DNA from 4 places in the Tardiphaga sp. OK245 genome. Region 3 is predicted to be linked to each of the others. Evidence: predicted binding sites of a transcription regulator. Region 3 holds the regulator's gene; each other region holds the start of a gene.
What was found. Region 3 encodes PhoB, which activates phosphate uptake and scavenging genes when phosphate is short. Its sites were predicted from a motif close to TGTCATNNANCTGTCAT; they were not measured.
Positions count from the first base shown of each region.

Region 1: BLW80_RS26625 (glycerophosphodiester phosphodiesterase family protein) is a predicted target of PhoB. The motif match lies at 1,796-1,812, and genes of this name have one in related genera.
Region 2: BLW80_RS09470 (DUF2794 domain-containing protein) is a predicted target of PhoB. The motif match lies at 1,068-1,084, and genes of this name have one in related genera.
Region 4: phnC (phosphonate ABC transporter ATP-binding protein) is a predicted target of PhoB. The motif match lies at 896-912, and genes of this name have one in related genera.

Region 1 covers NZ_FNWZ01000006.1:36,311-39,652, reverse strand. The annotation lists gene BLW80_RS26640 (ArsR/SmtB family transcription factor) at 1-193, shown strand, start outside; gene BLW80_RS26635 (alpha/beta fold hydrolase) at 265-1,272, shown strand; gene BLW80_RS26630 (GCG_CRPN prefix-to-repeats domain-containing protein) at 1,462-1,722, shown strand; gene BLW80_RS26625 (glycerophosphodiester phosphodiesterase family protein) at 1,843-3,087, shown strand; gene BLW80_RS26620 (trimeric intracellular cation channel family protein) at 3,097-3,342, opposite strand, start outside.
Region 2 covers NZ_FNWZ01000002.1:591,691-595,032, reverse strand. The annotation lists gene BLW80_RS09480 (Bax inhibitor-1/YccA family protein) at 1-71, shown strand, start outside; gene BLW80_RS09475 (GNAT family N-acetyltransferase) at 154-678, shown strand; gene BLW80_RS09470 (DUF2794 domain-containing protein) at 694-1,056, opposite strand; gene BLW80_RS09465 (DUF1223 domain-containing protein) at 1,493-2,245, opposite strand; gene acnA (aconitate hydratase AcnA) at 2,413-3,342, opposite strand, start outside.
Region 3 covers NZ_FNWZ01000002.1:1,134,858-1,138,199, forward strand. The annotation lists gene pstA (phosphate ABC transporter permease PstA) at 1-6, shown strand, start outside; gene pstB (phosphate ABC transporter ATP-binding protein PstB) at 3-830, shown strand; gene phoU (phosphate signaling complex protein PhoU) at 859-1,572, shown strand; gene phoB (phosphate regulon transcriptional regulator PhoB) at 1,665-2,369, shown strand; gene BLW80_RS12030 (GcrA family cell cycle regulator) at 2,474-2,983, opposite strand.
Region 4 covers NZ_FNWZ01000004.1:430,229-433,570, reverse strand. The annotation lists gene BLW80_RS20675 (alpha-D-ribose 1-methylphosphonate 5-triphosphate diphosphatase) at 1-164, opposite strand, end outside; gene BLW80_RS20670 (LbetaH domain-containing protein) at 161-811, opposite strand; gene phnC (phosphonate ABC transporter ATP-binding protein) at 1,036-1,845, shown strand; gene phnD (phosphonate ABC transporter substrate-binding protein) at 1,958-2,896, shown strand; gene phnE (phosphonate ABC transporter, permease protein PhnE) at 3,165-3,342, shown strand, end outside.

The DNA.
Region 1 (3,342 bases), on a different contig from region 3:
CCTCGACTGGAGCGAGCGGCGCCATCATCTGGCCGGCACACTCGGCGCCGCCATCATGACCTCATTCACTGCCATGAAATGGGCGGCCAGAGACCCCTCGCCCGGCAGCCGCGTAGTGCATTTCACCCGCAGCGGTGAGAAGCGTTTCGAGGCATTGTTCGGCACCACCGGCGACGCCATCCGGAAAACGTGAAGACGCCGGCTTACCTTCGCCGCAATGCAGCCTGAAACCGCGCCCGACCTTCCTTCCCCCGGAGCCCCCCGATGAACCGCCTGCTGCTCGCTGCACTGATTGCAACCCTGCCGTTCACCTCATCGCGAGCGGCCGAGCCTCCTGCGGCGCGCGAGCCCTACGGCATCGGCCTCGAAGGTTTCCCCTATCCCTACCCCGTCAACATGCTGCCGCTGGTCAATGACGGCGAGCAGCTGCGCATGGCCTATATGGACGTGCCATCGACCAAGCCCAACGGCCGAACCGTGGTGCTATTGCACGGCCGCAATTTTCCATCGAGCTACTGGGCGCCGGTGATCGGCACGTTGAACGAGGCAGGTTACCGCGTCGTGGTCCCCGACCAGATCGGCTTCGGCAAATCATCGAAGCCATCAGGCGATCTGCATTTCGACAACCTTGCCCGCAACACTGTTGCGCTGATGGATCACCTCGGGATCGCGAAATTCGACATCGTCGCGCATTCGCTGGGCGGCATGTTGAGCGTCCGTATCGCGCGCGCTTATCCCGATCGCATCGATCACCTGCTGCTCGCGGCGCCGATCGGACTGGAAGACTATCGGCTCTATGTGCCACCGACGCCGACTGAGAAGATCTTGGAGAACGAAGACAAGCTGACGGCGGAAGGTTACCGCAAACAGCTCGAGGTGAACTATTCGCTGAAGATGCAGCCCGACCAGGTAACGCCCTTCATCGACGCGCGTTTCAACATCAAGGGGTCGCCGGAATATCCGCGCTGGCTGCGCGCCTTCGTCAGTTCGGCGCAGATGATCTATCGCGAACCCGTGGTCCACGAAATTCCGCTGATCGCCCTGCCGACCCTGTTCATCATGGGCGCCGACGATCATAACGCACCGGGCAAGCCGAATGCGCCGGAAGCATTGCGGCCGAAGATGGGGCAGAACGCCGATCTCGCGAAAGCGCTGGCAGCGAAGATGCCGAACGCGAAGGCCGAGGTGCTGCCGGACGCGGGCCATATCGTGTTTCTCGATGCACCGGCGAAATTCAACGAATTGATGCTGGGATTTCTCGCGGCGAAGTAGCAACTGCCGCGCCCTGCTACGCGGATATCCCGAAACATTCATGCTGTATTCAGATCGAATCGGCTTAATCGTGCTGTGCAGCGTTGATCCCCAGCAATTTTCTTGCCCCGTAAGAGTTTCTGCAGCGGGTGATGCGATGCCATCATTATTCTCTGCGCCGCATCGCGGCGCCATCGAGGGAGAACACGAATGAAGACGATCTTTGCTGCGGCTCTGTTCGCCGTCAGCGTCGGAGGCCTTGGTGCCGCCAATGCAATGCCCCTGGCACCGCTCAGCGCAGCCGAGACGGCTGGCGTAATCCAGGTCGCTCAAGGCTGTGGCCCCGGCTATGCCCGTGGTCCCTATGGCGGTTGCCGTCCGATGTTCCGTGGTCCGCCGCCGCGCGGCCCGGGTTACTGCCCTCCCGGCTTCTTCCGCAATCCCTACGGCCGCTGCATCCGCCGCTGGTGATCGCTGCACAATCCTGACGACGAAGACCCCGCCACTGGCGGGGTTTTTTGTTGCCCACGCGGCGGTTACGGCCGTCACACGAAGATGACAGAATGGCACTTCGCTATTCTGGGGATCGTCATGTCGCGCGCTTTGCGTCGTCTCATTCTGGTCGGGCTCTTCGGCCTCTCATCGCTGACGGCCGGCCGCGCCGAAACCATTCCCCTGCCCGAGCCGCAGCTCGGCCCGCGGCCGTTCTATCTCGTCGACAAGATGAAAGACGGCCCGCTGAAGGCAAAGCTGAGCACCTGCACCGGGCCGTTTCGCAAGAGCGATTTCTCCATCGCCCATCGCGGCGCGCCGCTGCAATTTCCCGAGCATACACGGGAGTCCTATCTCGCTGCGGCGCGCATGGGCGCCGGCGTGATCGAATGCGACGTGACCTTTACGAAGGACCGCCAGTTGGTCTGCCGGCATTCGCAATGCGACCTGCATACGACAACGAACATCCTGTCGGTGCCATCGCTTGCAGCGAAGTGCACGCAACCCTTCAGCCCTGCCGATCCCGCCACCGGCAAGAAGGCGTCGGCGAAATGCTGTACCAGCGACATCACGCTGGCGGAGTTCAGGACGCTGACGGCGAAGATGGATGCCGCCAACACCTCTGCCACGACCGTTGCTGATTATCAGAACGGCACGCCGCGCTGGCGCACCGACCTCTATGCCAGCTCGGGCACGCTGATGACCCACGCGGAAAGCATCGCGCTGATCAAGAGCCTCGGCGCCAAATTCACGCCGGAGCTGAAGGCGCCGGAAGTGCCGATGCCGTTCGACGGCGATTACAGCCAGGAGAAATACGCGACCCAGATGCTCGACGAATATCGTGCCGCCGGCATTCCGCCTGGCGACGTATTTGCCCAGAGCTTCGATCTCAACGACATCACGTTCTGGATCCGCACCGCGCCGGAATTCGGCGCGCAGGCGGTCTATCTCGACGGCCGCTATGAAACACCGGGTTTCGATCACATGCGCGCGGAAACGTGGAAACCGTCTATGGCCGAACTCAAGGCTGCCCGCGTCAAGATTCTCGCGCCGCCGATCTACATGCTGCTGACGCTTGATGGCACCAACAAGATCGTGCCCTCCCCTTATGCCAAGGCAGCGCGCGACGCCGGGCTCGATCTGATCACCTGGTCGCTCGAGCGCGACGGGCCGCTCGCAAACGGCGGCGTTTTCTTCCATCGCTCGGTCAAACCCGCCATCGACCGCGACGGCGACACGCTGACGGTGCTGGACGTGCTGGCGAGAGACGTCGGCGTGCGCGGTGTGTTTTCCGACTGGCCGGCCACGACGACGTTCTATGCGAGCTGCATGGGGCTGCGCTGACGCCGCACGCTATTTGGCGTCGCTGTCATAGATGAATTTCGGCATTTCCAGCTTCAGCCGGATTGCCAGCAGGCGGAATACCAAACCGGTCACAGCGGCAACCAACGTCACCAGATCGGGACTGAATCCGTATTTGATCCCGCCGATATAGAGAAGCCCCGTGACGATCGAGACGCTGGCATAGAGTTCGGCGCGAAACAGCAGCGGCACGTCGTTGCACAGCACGTCGCGGAGCACGCCGCCGACGCAGCCAGT
Region 2 (3,342 bases), 540 kb from region 3:
CCCTGTCGCTCTACTTGAACTTCATCAACCTGTTCACGCTGCTGCTGCAGCTGCTCGGACAGCGCGAATAAGCTCAGAGCATAGAGAAGATCTTAGCCCCGGCCGAAAGGCCGGGGCTTTTCTTTTGGGTGGAGCAAAAATAGTCTCAGCGCCATGTCCGATATTGAAATCAGGCCCGCCACGGCGGCAGATCTGCCCGCGATCACCGCGATCTATGCCGAGGCGGTGCAGTTCGGCACGGCCACGTTCGAACTGATCCCGCCGGATTTGGCCGAGATGACGCGGCGTTTCGAGGGGATGGTGAGCGGGGGCTATCCGTATCTCGCGGCTGTGCTGGAAGGCCGGGTTGTCGGCTATGCCTATGCCAGCGCGCATCGCCCGCGACCGGCCTATCGCTTTACCGTCGAGAATTCGATTTATCTCGATCCGAAAGCCCAACGGCGAGGCGTTGGCGGCAAACTTCTCGCGCGGTTGATCGCCGAATGCGAGAGCCGCGGCTACCGCCAGATGGTCGCCGTGATCGGTGACAGCGCGAATGCTGGCTCCATCGCGGTTCATCGCAATGCCGGATTTCAGATGGTTGGGGTGCATACCGATGTCGGGTTCAAGTTCGATCGCTGGCTTGATACCGTTTCGATGCAGCTCGCACTTGGCGACGGCGCCCGCACGCTGCCCTGACGCTCTGCGAATCGATTACACCACCGCCAGCTTGCGATCGATCACCAGGAGCACGCGGTCGAGTTCCTGGCCGCGGCGCAGAATCATGCCGCTGGCCGAAATCACGCTATACATGCCCTGCTTGCGCGCCAGTCGCGGATCTTTCTCTATGCGATAGAGCGGCACTTCCGACGAGCGGCGGAACACCGAGAACACCGCGCGGTCGCGCAGAAAGTCGATGGCGTAATCGCGCCACTCGCCGTCGGAGACCATACGGCCGTACAGGTTGAGGATGCGACTGAGCTCAAGGCGATTGAAGCTGACGACGGGTGCGGCGGCGGCAGAGCCCGTCGCCGCGCGATTCTCGGTGGGCTCAGTATCTCCCGGAATCACATTCATGCAGCGCCTCCTGTCATATCGTCGACATGATCGCGCCGACCGCGGTCCTCTGCAAGGGCCGATCCGCAGGCCCGATGGTAGAAATTTCCCGTCACGGGAACGTCAGGTGAATCTTATTGCCGCCAAATTTTGGCCCATCGGGCGCCCTTCTGGATTGCGACAAGAAGATACTGCGTCGGGTCCGGTTCTTCCGGTCTCGGATTCCTCAGCCCCCAGCCCCCCGCGGTCGTTGGGATCGGACCCTGCGCAGGAAGTTAATCCCCACTGGGCCAACGCAAGTTGGTCCTTTTCTTTTTGGTGGATGCTTTTGCGAGACCATCAAGCGTCATTGCGATAGGCGAAGCGACGAAGCAATCCAGTCTTCGCCGAGGGCTCACAATGGTGCGGGCATGCCACGCGTAAGCGCAGCAGCTACCGAAGTTATCAATCTGAAGACTTACTGTAGCGACGTATAAGCCGCGCCGCGCATCGCGCCGGGCTTGTCGCGCGTGCCGTCTTGCACATAAACGACGGCGGCATCGACCCCATCCCTGGAGATGTTCTCCAGCGGCAGCGTCCAGTTGGCGGCGTTGCCGGTCCAGTCACCGACCTTCAGCCAGTTCCGGACGACATTGTAGTAGGTCAGTTGCTTGCCGCGATTCTCGCCGCGCCCGACCGTGATCGGCACTGCCTTCGACACGGAACAGATCCAGACTTCGCCATGCGCCGTATCCGGCGCATTGCTCGATGCGGCAACGGACACGTTGACGTGTTTGCCGGAAACCGACATCGACACCGGCACCGTCATCACGGTGCCTTTCTTGGTTTCGCTGATCGCGCCCTGGATACGATCGGCATCGCTGCCGATCACCTGAGTGGCGCCGTTGACGACGACTTGCGGCGTGTAGACGTCGCGATCGCCGCGCATCTGTGAATAGGCCTTCTGCCGCGCGCTGAAACGCGAGTCGGCCAGCGTGTCCTTCCAGCCCAGGTAGTCCCAGTAGTCGATCGGCATGCTCAATGCGATCACGGATGGGTCTTTGGCGAGGTCGCCGATGATCTTGTCTGCAGGCGGGCAGGACGAGCAACCTTGCGAGGTAAACAGCTCCACCACGGCCCTAGGCTGGGCCAGCGCGCTACCGCTTGCTGCAATGGCGGCGCACACGCTGAGCGCGCCGGTCCACTGCGATATGCCGCCAAAGGATTTCATGAGGTTTTGCCACGCTCGAGGTGAGACACATAACAGACGGTGTCGCACATTGGTGTCGCTAACACGTTCATGCCCTCAAACGCCAGAAGGCGGCCCTTCATAGGCCGCCTTCTGTTCACTAGCCACTCACTTCGCGGTGAGGCACTACGTCACACCACGTATGGGCGTCAGGCTGCAAGCTGACGCAGCACGTAATGCAGGATGCCGCCATTGCGGTAATATTCGAGCTCGTCCAGCGTATCGATGCGGCAGAGCAGCGTCTCCTTGTGGAGTGAGCCATCGGCCGACACGATTTCCGCCACCATCTGCTGGCGCGGCTTGATGTCGCCCGTCAGGCCGCGGATCGTGACCTTCTCGTCGCCCTTGAGGCCGAGCTTCTTCCACGATGAGCCGTTCTCGAAGGTTAGCGGCAGAATGCCCATGCCGACCAGATTGGATCGGTGAATACGTTCGAAGCTTTCGGTAATCACGGCGCGAACGCCGAGCAGACGGGTGCCCTTCGCAGCCCAGTCGCGCGACGAGCCGTTGCCGTATTCGGCGCCGCCGAACACGACCAGCGGCACCTGCTCGGCCTGGTACTTCATCGCGGCGTCGTAGATCGACATCGCTTCGCCATCGGGCCAGTGCTTGGTCATGCCGCCTTCCGGTACGTTGCCGTCAGCACCCTGCATCATGAAGTTCTTGATGCGGATATTGGCAAAGGTGCCGCGCATCATCACTTCGTGGTTGCCGCGGCGCGTGCCGTACTGGTTGAAGTCGGCCGGGCGCACCTGATGCTCCGACAGATACTTGCCAGCAGGCGAGGTGAGCTTGATAGAGCCGGCCGGCGAGATGTGGTCGGTGGTGATCTTGTCGCCGAACAAAGCCAGGATGCGCGCATCGACGATGTCAGTGGTCGGCTCCGGCTCCTTCTTCATGCCTTCGAAGTAGGGCGGGTTCTGCACATAGGTCGAACCCATGTTCCACTTGTAGGTCTCGCTCTCGACCGTCTTGATCTTGCGCCAGTTGGCGTCACCGTCGAACACGTTTGCGTACTTCTTCTTGAAGATCGTCGACGTCACGTACTTCTTGATGAAGGCGTTGATATCCTTCGTGGT
Region 3 (3,342 bases):
AAATGAGTGAGCTTTCTGTGTCGTCTGGCGTTCCTTCCGTCTCGATGCCGCCGCCGTCGGCCCTGCAGGGCGAGACCCGTCCCAAGGTCACCGTGCGCGACCTGAACTTCTACTATGGCGAACACCACGCCCTGAAGAAGATCAACCTGACGCTGATGGCGAACCGCGTAACCGCATTCATCGGCCCGTCGGGCTGCGGCAAGTCCACGCTGCTGCGCATCTTCAACCGCATGTATGATCTGTATCCCGGCCAGCGCGCCGAAGGTCAGCTCATGCTCGACAACCAGAACATTCTGGATCCGAAGCTGGACCTCAACCTGCTGCGCGCCCGCGTCGGCATGGTGTTCCAGAAGCCGACTCCGTTCCCGATGACGATTTACGAAAACATCGCCTTCGGTATCCGCCTCTACGAAAAGATCTCCAAGTCGGAGATGGACATCCGCGTCGAGAGGGCGCTGCGCGGCGGTGCACTCTGGAACGAAGTCAAGGACAAGCTCAACGCGTCGGGCCTCAGCCTGTCGGGTGGTCAGCAGCAGCGCCTGTGCATCGCGCGCACCATCGCGGTGCGGCCGGAAGTGATCCTGTTCGACGAGCCGTGCTCGGCGCTGGATCCGATCTCGACTGCGAAGATCGAGGAGCTGATCGACGAGTTGAAGGATCAGTACACGATCGCGATCGTGACCCATAACATGCAGCAGGCTGCCCGCGTCTCCGACAGCACAGCCTTCATGTATCTCGGCGAGTTGATCGAGTTCGATCAGACCAACAAGATCTTCACGTCGCCGACCGATCGCCGCACCCAGGATTACATCACCGGCCGCTTCGGCTGACGCGACATATTCGCGGGAGGAATTTGAGATGGCTTTTGAACACACCACCAAGGCTTTCGACGACGATCTGCAGGAGCTGACCCGTCTCGTTGCCGAGATGGGTGGCCTCGCGGAACGGCAGATCGTCGAATCCGTCGACGCGCTGATCCGCCGGGACGTCGCGCTCGGTGCGCGCGTCGTCGCCACTGACTCCGAGATCGACCAGTTGCAGCGCACGATCGAAGAGCGCGCCGTGCTGACCATCGCCAAGCGCCAGCCAATGGCTGTCGATTTGCGCGAGATCGTCGGCGCGCTGCGCGTCGCTACCGATCTGGAACGCATCGGCGATCTCTCCAAGAATATCGGTAAGCGCGTCAATGCACTCGACAGCGACTTCCATCCGCTGAAGCTGATCCGCGGCCTCGAGCACATGACCGACCTCGTGACCACCCAGGTCAAGGCCGTGCTCGACGCCTATGCCGCACATGATCTGCCCGCCGCGATGACGGTGTGGAAGGGCGACGAGGAAATCGACGCGATCTGCACCTCGCTGTTCCGCGAACTCCTGACCTATATGATGGAAGACCCGCGTAACATTTCGTTCTGTATCCACCTGATGTTCTGCGCCAAGAACATCGAGCGGATCGGTGACCATGCCACCAATATTGCGGAAACCGTGTTCTACATGATCGAGGGCCAGCAAATCCTCGACAAGCGCCCGAAGGGCGACATGACCACATTCGCGAATACGCCGACGGTCTGAAGCATGATCCGGAAAAGTGGGAGCCAGTCTTCCGCAAGGATCATGATTTAAAAACTTGTCGGACGTCACTGAGGGTATTGATCAAGATGGCTGTGAATGCACGCATTCTGGTTGTGGAAGATGAAGAGGCGCTAACGACGCTGCTTCGCTACAACCTCGACGCCGAAGGCTATGATGTTGAAACCGTCGCTCGCGGCGACGATGCCGACACCCGCTTGAAGGAGCGGGTGCCGGATCTCGTGGTGCTCGACTGGATGCTGCCGGGCCTGTCCGGCATCGAACTGTGCCGCCGCTTGCGCGCACGGCCCGAAACCAAGGCATTGCCGATCATCATGCTGACGGCGCGTGGCGAAGAGAGCGAGCGCGTTCGCGGTCTCGCCACTGGTGCCGACGACTACATCGTCAAGCCGTTCTCCGTGCCGGAGCTCCTGGCCCGCGTGAAGGGCCTGCTGCGTCGTGCAGCTCCCGAGCGTCTCGCTACCGTTTTGGCGTTTGGCGACATCGAACTTGACCGTGACAAGCGCCGCGTCGTGCGCTCAAGCCGTCCGATCGATCTCGGTCCGACCGAATATCGCCTGCTGGAGTTCTTCCTGGAACATCCGGGCCGCGTGTTCAGCCGCGAACAGTTGCTCGACAGCGTCTGGGGCCGCGACATCTATATCGACGAGCGCACCGTCGACGTGCATATCGGCCGCCTGCGCAAGCTGCTCAACCCCGCCGGTGAGCCAGATCCGATCCGCACCGTGCGCGGCGCCGGCTACGCGCTGGACGACCGGTTCGACAAGGCGGCGGAGTAGGTATCTTCCTTCTTCCCCGCAAGCGGGGCGAGGTTAGAAGCCCCCAAACAAAAAATGCCCGGCTCATCGCCGGGCATTTTCATTTGGTTTAGATGCTTTCCAGCTCAGCGCGTCGGCTTCGGCACCGCGCGGCGGCGGTCGCTGGCCGGCTGATAGGCGATGCGCGAGTGATGTGCGCAATAGGGGGCGCCGGCCAGGGCCTTGCCACCGCAGAAGTAGAAGTCCGCGCTCGACGGATCGCCGATTGGCCAATGGCAGGTGGCTTCGTTGAGTTCGACCAGCGACAGGCGCTGGCTGATCGGCACGATGTTGTCATAGGCGATCGGGTCGGGCTCGGCCTCGATCTCGTAGTTATGGGCCAATGCTGTGTTGCCACGGGCCATCGGGCGGGCGACGCGCACCATCTGCTGTGCCGGGCGCGCCTTGCGCTGCCGCGGAGCTGCCGAGGAGGGGCTCTTGGCACGGCCGGACAGGCCAAGGCGGTGCACCTTGCCGATCACGGCGTTGCGGGTCACGTTACCGAGTTCCGCAGCGATCTGGCTGGCGGAAAGGCCGCCTTCCCAGAGTTTCTTCAACTGTTCGACGCGATCGTCGGTCCATGTCATTACCGTCATCGCCGTTTTCCCTTCGTGAGCGCCGGCCTGACCGGGCAGCGCTGCGAGTTGAGACTTCAAAAATCCCTGCGGTCAGAATCCTTTAGCGCTCACCGGGCGCGAATTTCGCGTCCGGCTGTTACGCCGCACTGGATGTGTCAAAAGGATCTACCGCCGCACGAGATGTCGTATCCGACGAGGCAAAAGCTACAATATGCCGTGACTCGCGCGCAAGAGTCGGGCATGCCGCGTCCACATGCTTCTGCAAATAAAGCTGCAAAATCGGCTTTTTCTGCGACTCCGTGTGACTCGAAAGCCGCAGTGCGCGGTTGACAGTCTTCACAGCACACATAGAATAATGCCCACGTGCCGCCCGAGAA
Region 4 (3,342 bases), on a different contig from region 3:
ACGATTCCCGGCAGCACCAGCAGATCGGAGGCATCGAGGCCGAGCGCGCCATGGGGCGCATCCGATCCGATGTCCGCAATCACGCCATCCCCAATCTGCAGCGAAGTCTCGGCGATGTCCTGGCCGAGCAAAGTGCGTCCGCCGTCGATGAAAAGTCCAGTCATGTCACTGCCATCCGCCTGGGCGCCTTGACGCCTTTATACTTGCTCAGGAAATCCTCGACCGGGAGCTTGCGGAAATCCGGTAGCGCCTGTCGTAGCATCTCGTGGTCCCAGTTCCACCAGGCGAGGTCCATCAGCCCGTCTTCCACGGCTTCCGAAAATCGTCGCCGCACCGGCCGCGCCGGATTGCCGGCGACGATCGTATAGGGGGCGACGTCCTTGGTCACGATGGCCCCGGCGGCGATCACCGCGCCGGTGCCGATATTGCGGCCGGGCAGCACGATGGCGCCATGGCCGAGCCACACATCGTGGCCGATAGTGCAATGATGTTCGCGTCGCCAGGCAAAGAAGTCGGCGTCGTCGCTTTCGCCGGGGAAGTAGGCACTGGCGCGATAGGTGAAGTGCGCCTGTGTCGCCCGGTGCATCGGGTGATTGCCGGGATTGATCCGGATCATCGCCGCGATCGAGCAGAACTTGCCGATCGTCGTGTAGGTGATCTGGCCGTCATTCACGACATATGAATAGTCGCCCATCGCCACTTCGTTGAGGATCGTGCGCGCGCCGACTTCGGTATAGGCGCCGAGCTCGGTATCGACGAGTTTCGCGGTGGGATCGACCGCTGGCGTGAGCGAGAGTTGTTTTCCGGCCATGTGACGCTCGTGCGACGGAAGAGGAATCGGTGGGTGATATATTAGAGTGAGCGCTGGCGCGCGGGCACCTCTTCGGTCGGTTTCGTGACGGTGTCGTGACATCAGCATGAATTCGGGCGTGTTTTTCCCGCAACGACGATAACCCGTATGCGCAGGGCACATGTCACATCATTGTTAAACGCGGGCGTTACCGGTGGCGATGTCTATTGTCATTGGAGTGCCTCATGCTGGTGGTGGATAAGCTGACGTGCCGTTTCGGCGCCAAGGCAGCCGTCGATAACGCATCGTTCGAGATCAAGCCCGGCGCATTCGTCGGCGTGATCGGTCGTTCCGGTGCCGGCAAGTCGACCATGCTGCGCATGATCAATCGCCTGTGCGAGCCGACCGAAGGCCGTATCGTATTTGATGGCGTGGATGTTACCGCACTCAAGGGCCGCGATCTGCGCAAGTGGCGCGCGCGCTCGGCGATGATCTTCCAGCAGTTCAATCTCGTCGGCCGTCTCGACGTGCTGACCAATGTGCTGATGGGCCGTCTGGCCGAGATGCCGCAGTGGCGCTCGCTGACCCAGATGTGGCCCGAGGACGACCGTGCGCTGGCGATGTCGGCGCTGGAGCAGTTCGACATGGCGCAATACGCCTCGCAACGCGCCGACCAGCTTTCCGGCGGTCAGCAGCAGCGCGTCGCCATTGCCCGCGCCCTCGTGCAGCAGCCCGACATCATACTTGCGGACGAGCCGATCGCATCATTGGATCCGCGCAATACCCGCATCGTCATGGATGCACTGCTGCGGATCAACAAGCACTTCGGCATCACCGTGATGTGCAACCTGCATTCGCTCGATCTGGCGCGGACCTATTGCGATCGCCTGATCGGCATGTCCGCCGGCCGCGTCGTGTTCGATGGCGCGCCGTCCGCGCTCACCGAGCATATCGCCCGTGAACTCTACGATCTCGAAGCCGATGAGGTGATGGGATCGGCGCATATGCCGACGCCTGTCCGCGTTCCCGAATACGGTGTTGCTGCCGTCGCGTGATTGCAGTGCGTTGAAATTATCGCGGTGACGTCATCGTAACGATGGCATCGCCGCGATAGACGCGCCTTCTACCAAGAAAAACGTTTCACCTCAGATCAAAACAGGGACTGTCATGATCAACCGTCGCTCCATTCTGCTCAGCGCTGCGGCGCTGGCTTTCGCCGCCACCTCGGCCTCGGCCCAGGATTACAAGGCCAAGTATCCGGAACTGACCTTCGCCATCATCCCGGCAGAAAACGCCTCGGGCGTCACCGAGCGCTGGGCGCCCTTCGTCGCCTATCTGTCGAAAGAACTCGGCGTGAAGGTCAATTTGCGCATCGCCAATGACTACGCAGCCGTCATCGAAGGCCAGCGCTCCGGCAACATCCACATCGCCAGCTATGGTTCGGCCTCGTTCGCGCGCGCCCGCCTCACCGGCGTCAAGACCGATGCCTTTGCCAACGACATCAACATCGATGGCTCGACGGGCTATTACTCGGTGTTCTTCGTCAAGGCGAACAGCGCTTACAAGACCATCGATAATCTGAAGGGCAAGAACCTCGGTCTGGTCGATCCGAATTCGACCTCCGGCAACAACGTGCCGCGCTTCGAGCTGGACAAGATGGGCATCTCCGATGCCGACACCTATTTCAGCAAGGTCGTGTTCACCGGCAGCCACGAAAATGCGCTGCTGGCGCTGTCGCAGGGCACCGTCGATGTCGCCGCCAACCAGTGGACCAACGACAACGACTCGACGTTGCAGCAGATGCTGACCAAGGGCATGCTGAAGAATGCCGACGGCACGCCGATGAAGAAGGAAGATTTCCGCATCATCCACAAGTCGGCCCCGATCATCAACGGCCCCTATGCCTATAGCTCCGACCTGCCGGAAGAGCTGAAGGTCGCCATCGCCAAGGCCTTCGTCGATGCACCGACCAAGGACAAGGCGGCTTTTGATCGCCTGTCGGACGGCCAGAAGAAGGGCTTCCATGCCGCGACCACCAAGGATTGGGACGCGACCATCGACCTGATCAAGTTCGTCGACGCGCTTCGTAAGAAGAAGGCGTCCTGATCGCCAGATCATTGAAGGGAGCCGGATCAGCAATGGTCCGGCTCCTTTTCTGTGTGGAACGCTGCGGTTTCTTCCCTCGCCCCGCTTGCGGGGAGAGGGTGGCTTCGCGAAGCGAAGACGGGTGAGGGGGAGCCAGCAAGTGAAACACTGGCTCCCCCTCACCCGAAGCCTCGCTAACGCTCGGCTCCGACCTCTCCCCGCAAGCGGGGAGAGGTTATCCTGAGCGCAGCGACCTGACTGTATGTTACTTTCATAGGCACAACCTTTCATGTCCGCCGCCGTTTCCATCCTTCCGGCTCCGCAGCTCGCTGCGCTGAACGACGCCTATCGCAAGGCGGTGGCACGCCGGCGGTTGCGCACGCTGTTCGTTGTGGTGGCTTGCTTTGCAGCGCTGTTCGTCGCGGCGCTGGGCGCCGAGGTTAATCTCAGGACCTTCATCGAGAAGA